One region of the Shimazuella sp. NTD248 genome, then DNA from elsewhere that is predicted to be linked to it. Evidence: riboswitches for the same ligand, from Rfam matches in the RefSeq annotation. Region 1 holds a riboswitch; the other holds the start of a gene.
The links. A riboswitch is a leader RNA that binds a small molecule or an ion and turns the genes downstream of it on or off. The one in region 1 is predicted to bind S-adenosylmethionine.

Region 1 (3,862 bases):
TGAGCTCCCATCCTTCTCTAGCTATTTCTTCTTTGGTTGTTAGAGCCCAAATGCGACGCTTCTCTGCAATAGCTACTGCTTCTTCACACATGTCAAGCATCTCTACTGAGTTCGGAAACTCAATCGATACCCTTAGTACCTCAGACATATAACGGTACGCGCTTTTAAAGGGAATCTCGCAATTGTTTCTGAGATCATCCGGAAAATAAGCGTTACTGTTAGGCCTAAGCTTCCCTAGTCGCTGATCCAACAGAAACCGAATGGCAGTCTGTCGTATTATCTTATGCTCTTCTAGGCTAGCTACTCTCGTCATCTCTCCCTCTCTTCATAGAAATGCTGTATAGTGTAATTATATTAATATATCTTAATAAAAAACAGCAGGTTTAAACGTTAAAATTTACTTATAGCGAGAAAGACCATTGTATATAATGGTCTTTCATGTCAACACTTTTCTTTTTATCTCACAGCAGCAAAAGAAATTCTCGAATCCAACGCTTGGGACAGATCGTCCATAAGGTCTTCTACGTTTTCCAAGCCTACGGAAAAACGGAGCAATCCATCTGTTATCCCATGTTTTAATCTAACTTCTTGTGGCATTGCCGCATGGGACATCAATGCAGGATAAGATAGAATACTTTCTACAGAACCTAAACTAACTGCAACGATAGGCAGTCGAATCTTTTGAAGTAGTTTCCTTACTTTTGTTCCACTTCCTACATCAAAAGATAATACTGCGCCATGACCACTAGCTTGTTTACATTGTATACGATGACCTTCATGTTCCTCTAAACCGGTATAATATACTTTCTCCACCTCTTTATGCTCTTGTAACCACACTGCTAACTTTTCTGCATTTTTGGAAGATATGTCCAACCTCGCTTGCAGGGTTTTCAATCCCCGTAGAATTAGCCATGAATCCTGCACTCCTAGTACTGCTCCAAACGCATTTTGAAGAGTCTTGATTTGATTTGCTAATTGTTCATCTCTTACCGCTACAAGTCCTGCCACCACATCACTATGTCCGCCCAAAAACTTCGTTGCGCTATGCACAACGATATCGAATCCAAATGCTAATGGACGCTGATAATAAGGTGTTAAAAATGTATTATCGACAATAGATAATAATTTATTTTCTTTTGCTACTTTTACTATCTCGCCTAGATCTGTTACTTTTAGGGTTGGATTGGAAGGAGTTTCGATATAGATTGCTTTCGTATTTGGACGAAGTGCTTGAGTGATAGCTTCTGTTCTGGTTGTATCGACAAAAGTACTGTCAATCCCAAATCGACTTAGCACTTGCGTTAAAATACGATACGTACCACCATAAACATCCTGCGAAACAATGATATGGTCTCCTTTGGACAATAACAGAAACACAGTAGATATTGCTGCCATTCCGGAAGCAAAAGCGAAGCCTCGACAACCACTCTCTAGCTTTGCAATGGTATCTTCCAATGCTTGGCGTGTTGGATTTCCACTTCGGGAATAATCGAATTGCCCCGGATTATCGATATCAAACTGATGGAAGGTAGAAGCTTGATAGATGGGGACACTTGAAGCCCCTGTCTGTGGATCTAACTCATTTCCATTATGCAATAACAATGTCTCTATTCTCATCCAAATCACTCCCCGTTTCGTTTTACTAGGCACGTATTCGTATAAACTACTGAAGTTCTTGTCCTATTTTTTTGCATCAAAAAACCTCTTCTCCTAAGAGAAGAGGCCAGTTTTATCCATCGTTTCCTCTTCCCTTATCTATCAGGAATATACTTCCTGCAGGAATTGGCACCTTATTGATTAAATCAATTGGTTGCCGGGCTTCATCGGGCCAGTCCCTCCGCCGCTCTCGATAAGAGAATTATCAAAATATTATTTTATTCAAGATTTGCACTAGTTATTTTTAGGTTATCCTACATCTGAATAGAAGTCAAACACGAAAACAAAATTATCCGATATTATTTTAAATTGGGGTTCTATACTGGTTGACACCAAATGTAAGTTAATATAACTCCTAAGCAAAAATAATTGCAACTTTTCATAGATTATTATATATTCATCCAAAAGAAAATCCTTAAATCCAAAAGCAAGTACTCGAAAATATCCTGTAACAAATAAACAATCTTCTTTTTCTCCTAACCTTGTAGTATAATCAATAATTGGGAGTAACAATATTAACCAAATACAAATGAATCTTTCTCTTATCAAGAGTGGTGGAGGGACTGGCCCGATGAAACCCGGCAACCAATTGATCTATGGATCAATATGGTGCCAATTCCTGCGGATTATTGGATTCCGCGAGATGAGAGTTGACGATACAATCGTTCACCTTTCATCTTACCCAGATGAAAGGTTTTTTTGATCTTACACAAAGGATGATAGCAATGAACAGAACACCCATTGAAGAGCGACTGAAAGAAAAAATACTTATCATTGATGGAGCGATGGGAACAATGCTTCAACGTGCTCAGTTAACCGCAAAAGATTTTGATGGTGAAGAATATGAAGGGTGTAATGAAATTTTAAATCTAACCCGTCCGGATGTAATTCTTAATATTCACAAATCATATTTAGATGCTGGTGCCGATATCATTGAAACCAATACATTTGGGGCAACTTCTGTTGTTTTAGCGGAGTATGATTTACAAAACCGAACAACAGAAATCAACCAAGCAGCAGCACGCATCGCTTGTACAGCGCGGGATCATTTTAGTACAACAAATCATCCTCGTTATGTAGCTGGCTCTATCGGTCCCACGACCAAAACCCTTACCGTGACAGGCGGAATTACTTTTCATGAGTTAGCCCACTCATACTACGAACAAGTTGAAGCACTTTTGATGGAAAACATTGATCTTCTTTTATTGGAAACCTCACAAGACACCTTGAATGTAAAGGCTGCTTGTATCGGAATGGAACGCGCTTTTAAAGCGAGTAAAAGACGTGTTCCGATTATTATCTCTGGAACAATAGAACCAATGGGTACCATGCTGGCTGGTCAAAATATTGAGGCTTTTTATTTGTCGATCGAACATCTAAATCCTCTTGCAATTGGATTAAACTGTGCAACAGGGCCAGAATTTATGAAAGATCATATCCGCACATTATCCACTCTTGCTACTTGCGCTGTCTCATGTTATCCAAATGCTGGTCTACCAGATGAAGATGGTAATTACTTGGAAACTCCATCGGCTCTGGCAAAAAAATTAAGCGAATTTGCTGCGGCTGGGTGGCTTAATCTAGTTGGTGGTTGTTGTGGCACGACACCTGAGCACATTCGTGCTATTGAACAAGCTGTTGCCGCCTTTCAGCCACGTACCCCTGCCCCCTCACACCTTCCTGCTGTTTCTGGTATAGAATCTGTCTATGTTGAGGAAGACAATCGACCCTTACTTGTTGGAGAACGCACCAATGTGATTGGATCACGTTTATTTAAATCATGGATTGCAGAAGAAAAATACGAGGATGCATCTGAAGTTGCTCGCAAACAAGTAAAAGGCGGGGCACAAATCATCGATATTTGCCTTGCAGATCCTGATCGTGATGAGCTAGAAGATATGGAACGATTTTTGAAATTTGTGACAAAAAAAGTGAAAGTACCACTGATGATAGATTCTACAGATCCAAAAGTTATCGAAATGGCTCTATCCTACTCCCAAGGTAAAGCGATTATTAATTCCATTAACCTTGAAGATGGAGAAGAACGTTTCGCAGAAGTTGTCCCATTGCTTCATCGTTTTGGAGCTTCTGTAGTAGTTGGTACCATTGACGAGGAAGGAATGGCTGTGTCAAGAGAACGAAAATTGGCAGTAGCCCAGCGATCCTTTCAGTTGTTAACAGAGAAATATGGAGTAAATCCCCAAGA
Region 2 (3,862 bases), on a different contig from region 1:
CTTTCTTGCAATGAACCCAGTTGGGTGACCTGAGATATCCACTTCCACATCAAATCCGTGTTCTTTTAGCAATTTGGTATGCAGACCACTTGCAAAATACTCTTCATTCCCTATTTCAGGACGTTCATGTATGTCATGACTTACTTGAATCCATGTATCACGTGTTTCATCAATATATTGAGTTATTTGCTCACGAATGGTTACTATTTTAGTTTGCGCCAAGTTTATCCTGCCCCTTTTTTATAAATTTTCAATTTCAGAAATGGGAACAACCGTTGGAATTACTCCTCCATTATAGACCTTCTTAATATATTCACTTACCTCAGAAGATTGATAGATTTTTACTAGTTTTTTCAAATTAGCATTATCTTTGTTCTTGGTTTGTGTAGCGATAATATTGATATATGGCTTTGCAGTTTTGTCTTCCTTAAATATTGGGTCTTTTACTGGGCTGAGACCTGCACTTACAGCAATCCCATTGTTAATAACTGCAGCAGCTGCATCATCCATCGAGCGAGGGGTCTGTGGTGCTGCAACCGTAACAATTTTTAAATGCTTGGGATTAGAAGCTATTGCTTCCATCAGACCTTTTCCATTAGCTCCCATCACCTTTGCTGCTTCTATCACTCCAGCATCTACTTCTAATAAAGAATTTTCTACTAAGCGTCCGAAATAAGGCGCTGCATAAAAAATCAATGGTACAATAGCAGCTGCTGTACCGATTGATGAGCCTGTTACCAATCGTGTAAAAGGGATGATCGCAACCAATAAAATAATAAAAGGAACGGATCGAAAAATATTGATGATTGCGTTGAGAATCGTGAAAAGCGTTCTGTTTTCTAATATATGTCCTGGCCGAGTTACAACCAGCACCACTCCCAATGGAAAACCAATCAATATGGAAAAAACAAGCGATACGAAAACCATGATGAACGTTGCAATTGTTCCATCTACTAACTGCGGCCAAAAAACCGCCCAATCAAACGCCAATTGATGTCACCTCTTTCACTAGTACTTGATGCTGTTGTAAATATTGAATAATGTCTTCTGTTACCTTCCAATCACCTTGAATACTTATTAATAAGTCTCCAAAAGGTTTCCCTTGTAATTCTGTAATACTACCCTGCAAAATATTGATATCGGTTTGAAATTTCCTTATTGCTTCTGCAATAAGTGGTCTCTTTGCGTTTTCACCAGTAAATACAATTCGTAAGATTTGATCCTGTTTTTTCAAGGATTGGCGTACACTTTCTGGTAGTTCCTGTCCAAAAATAGTACGAACAAATCGCTGTGCTGTTTCGGACTTTGGATTGGTAAACACTTCATAAACCGTTCCTTGTTCCACAATTCTCCCTTGATCAATCACTGCTACGCGGTCACACAAATTTCTCACCACATCCATCTCATGAGTAATCAACAAAATGGTGATCCCATAGTCTGTATTCACCTTTCGAAGCAAATCGAGTACTGATCTCGTTGTATCAGGATCTAAAGCAGAAGTTGCCTCATCACACAACAAGATATGGGGATCAGTAGCCAAAGCCCTAGCAATACCTACCCGTTGTTTTTGTCCACCTGACAATTGCCCAGGGTAATGTTCAGCCTGATCTGCTAAACCAACAAAGGTAAGAAGCTGCATTACTTTTTCTTCTACTTCTTTACGCTTTTTTCCAACTAAATAGAGAGGCAATGCGACATTGTGAAAAACTGTTTTGGACTCTATCAGGTTAAATTGCTGAAAGATCATACCAATTTTTCGACGAGCTTCCCTTAATTTTTCAGATGACAGAGCAGCCAATGCGACACCATCTACTATTACTTCACCTGTGGTTGGTTCCTCTAACAGATTGACAGATCGAATTAACGAACTTTTCCCCGCTCCACTCACCCCCACTACCCCATAGATCTCTCCTTTTTCTATATGTAGAGACACTTCTTTCAGTGCTTCCACTGGTGGCGATCCAGGGTAGATTTTGCTGATATTACTCAATTCAATCAAATTCCATACTCCTAGTAAAAATATTACATCCCAATAGATGGATAAATCGTAGAAAAACAAAAAAAGCCTCTTACTATTCATCAATAGAAAGAGGCTTTTAAACTAAGGAATATCCGCTCATTTAAATAACTCTTCCTATCTGCCAAGCAAACTTGCTTGCAGGAATTAGCACAGTATCGTAAATGATCTGTTGCTGAGATATCAAAGGGCCGGTCCCTCCATCTCTCTAGATAAGAAGTTAATATTTAATTGAGGTCATTTTATATTTAAATACATAGTAAGTCAATAGAATTTTAAATATTAATCAATAAAGGGTATAATGCTTGTTTTCTCCTTAAATCGCTTAACCCAAAAGAAAATAGATATCTCTAATGAGATGTCCAACCTCCATCGATAACTAATTCGGTACCTGTAGTAAATCTCGATTCATCTGAAGCTAAATATAAGACTCCGTAAGCCACATCATTTGATTCACCTAAAAAAGGGAGCGGTGTAACGGATTCAAAATGTTTTCGAATCCCTTCATTAGCAAGCAAATCTTCCGTCATTGGTGTATGTATCATTCCTGGATAAACAGAATTTACCCGTATATTGTACTTGGCATATTCGACAGCAGCACTTCTGCTAATCGCTCGAATCGCCCCTTTTGAAGCAGTGTATGGATTGACTCCACCAGCTATTAAACCTGCAACTGAAGAAATATTTATGATCGAACCACCACCTATTTCTTTCATAACTGGAACGACATATTTCATTCCTAAAAAAGTTCCAATCATATTTATATCTAATACTCGTCTCCATTCTTCAATCAAATCGTCATGACTCGCTGTTGTACTAGCATTATTTATTAAAACATCTACTTTCCCATATTTCTTGCAAATTGCTCTTATCAAATTACTCCAATGCTCTTCAATCGAAATATCATGAAAAAAAGCAATTGCTTCCCCGCCATTTTTTTGAATATCCTCTGCTACTTTATATACTTTTTGTTTCTGGATATCTGCAAGAATCACTTTTGCACCTTCTTTGGCAAAAAGAATAGCTTCTGCTTTCCCTTGTCCACTTGCCGAACCTGTGATAATTGCAACTTTACCCGCTAAGCGCCCCATAGCACCTATCCCCTTTGAAATCGCAGATGTTTTGCGATTCTATCATGATGAACCGCTTTCTATTGAATATATGGAACATTATAACATCTTTTAATTTGTATCTACATAATATTTGTAATAATATAAAGATATTATTTTACTTTCATGTGTTATAAAAATGATAATGAATTGTCAAAGATCTTTGTTAATAGAATGAAACGTTATTTATTTATTTTCTATTTATCTTTGCTTTATATATAAAAATACAAAATTATAAATAATAATTCGAATTTATATAAGTATTTCCACCTATTGATGAAGAATTCCCAAAATAAACACGAACATATCTTGACGAAAGTTTACTCATCAAGATATGTTAATGATAGAAACGAAGTGAGAAAATCACTCCCCTACGTTTCCCAAAGAGATCACAGAGAGGACACCATGCCATTTAACGAACTACTTGGCACCGATCTAAAAGAAGCAATCGAAGGTCCATTCTTCCTTCCGGGAATTCTCCTTCCGGTAACCAGTGACACCGCTGTTTATGCCATCCCAGGATGGTATGAGAAACCCAGCTGTATGCAACCAAGTTCCACAAAGCTGTCGAGTCTGGGTCATTCCGTAGAGGTGCCGAGTTATCCTGACTTCGATAACAGCAAATGGACAGACTGGGTGCGTTCGATCTGGACACAATTGCTGGAAATCCGTTCGCGGGGAATCAAGAAACTCTACTTGCTAGGATTCTCCTTGGGCGGGCTCATCGCTCTTCAGC

Region 2: linked by a shared signal. The riboswitch ahead of AC5WOE_RS16580 (methionine ABC transporter ATP-binding protein) and the one ahead of AC5WOE_RS08525 (aminotransferase class I/II-fold pyridoxal phosphate-dependent enzyme) in region 1 are both predicted to bind S-adenosylmethionine.

The regions. Positions count from the first base shown of each region.
Region 1 covers NZ_JCAJZT010000003.1:253,576-257,437, forward strand. The annotation lists gene AC5WOE_RS08520 (P-loop nucleotide/nucleoside kinase family protein) at 1-313, opposite strand, end outside; gene AC5WOE_RS08525 (aminotransferase class I/II-fold pyridoxal phosphate-dependent enzyme) at 457-1,617, opposite strand; SAM riboswitch class I at 1,749-1,856, opposite strand; SAM riboswitch class I at 2,196-2,306, shown strand; gene metH (methionine synthase) at 2,382-3,862, shown strand, end outside.
Region 2 covers NZ_JCAJZT010000008.1:69,745-73,606, forward strand. The annotation lists gene AC5WOE_RS16570 (M20 family metallopeptidase) at 1-222, opposite strand, end outside; gene AC5WOE_RS16575 (MetQ/NlpA family ABC transporter substrate-binding protein) at 241-927, opposite strand; gene AC5WOE_RS16580 (methionine ABC transporter ATP-binding protein) at 980-1,999, opposite strand; SAM riboswitch class I at 2,132-2,236, opposite strand; gene AC5WOE_RS16585 (SDR family NAD(P)-dependent oxidoreductase) at 2,368-3,108, opposite strand; gene AC5WOE_RS16590 (alpha/beta hydrolase) at 3,532-3,862, shown strand, end outside.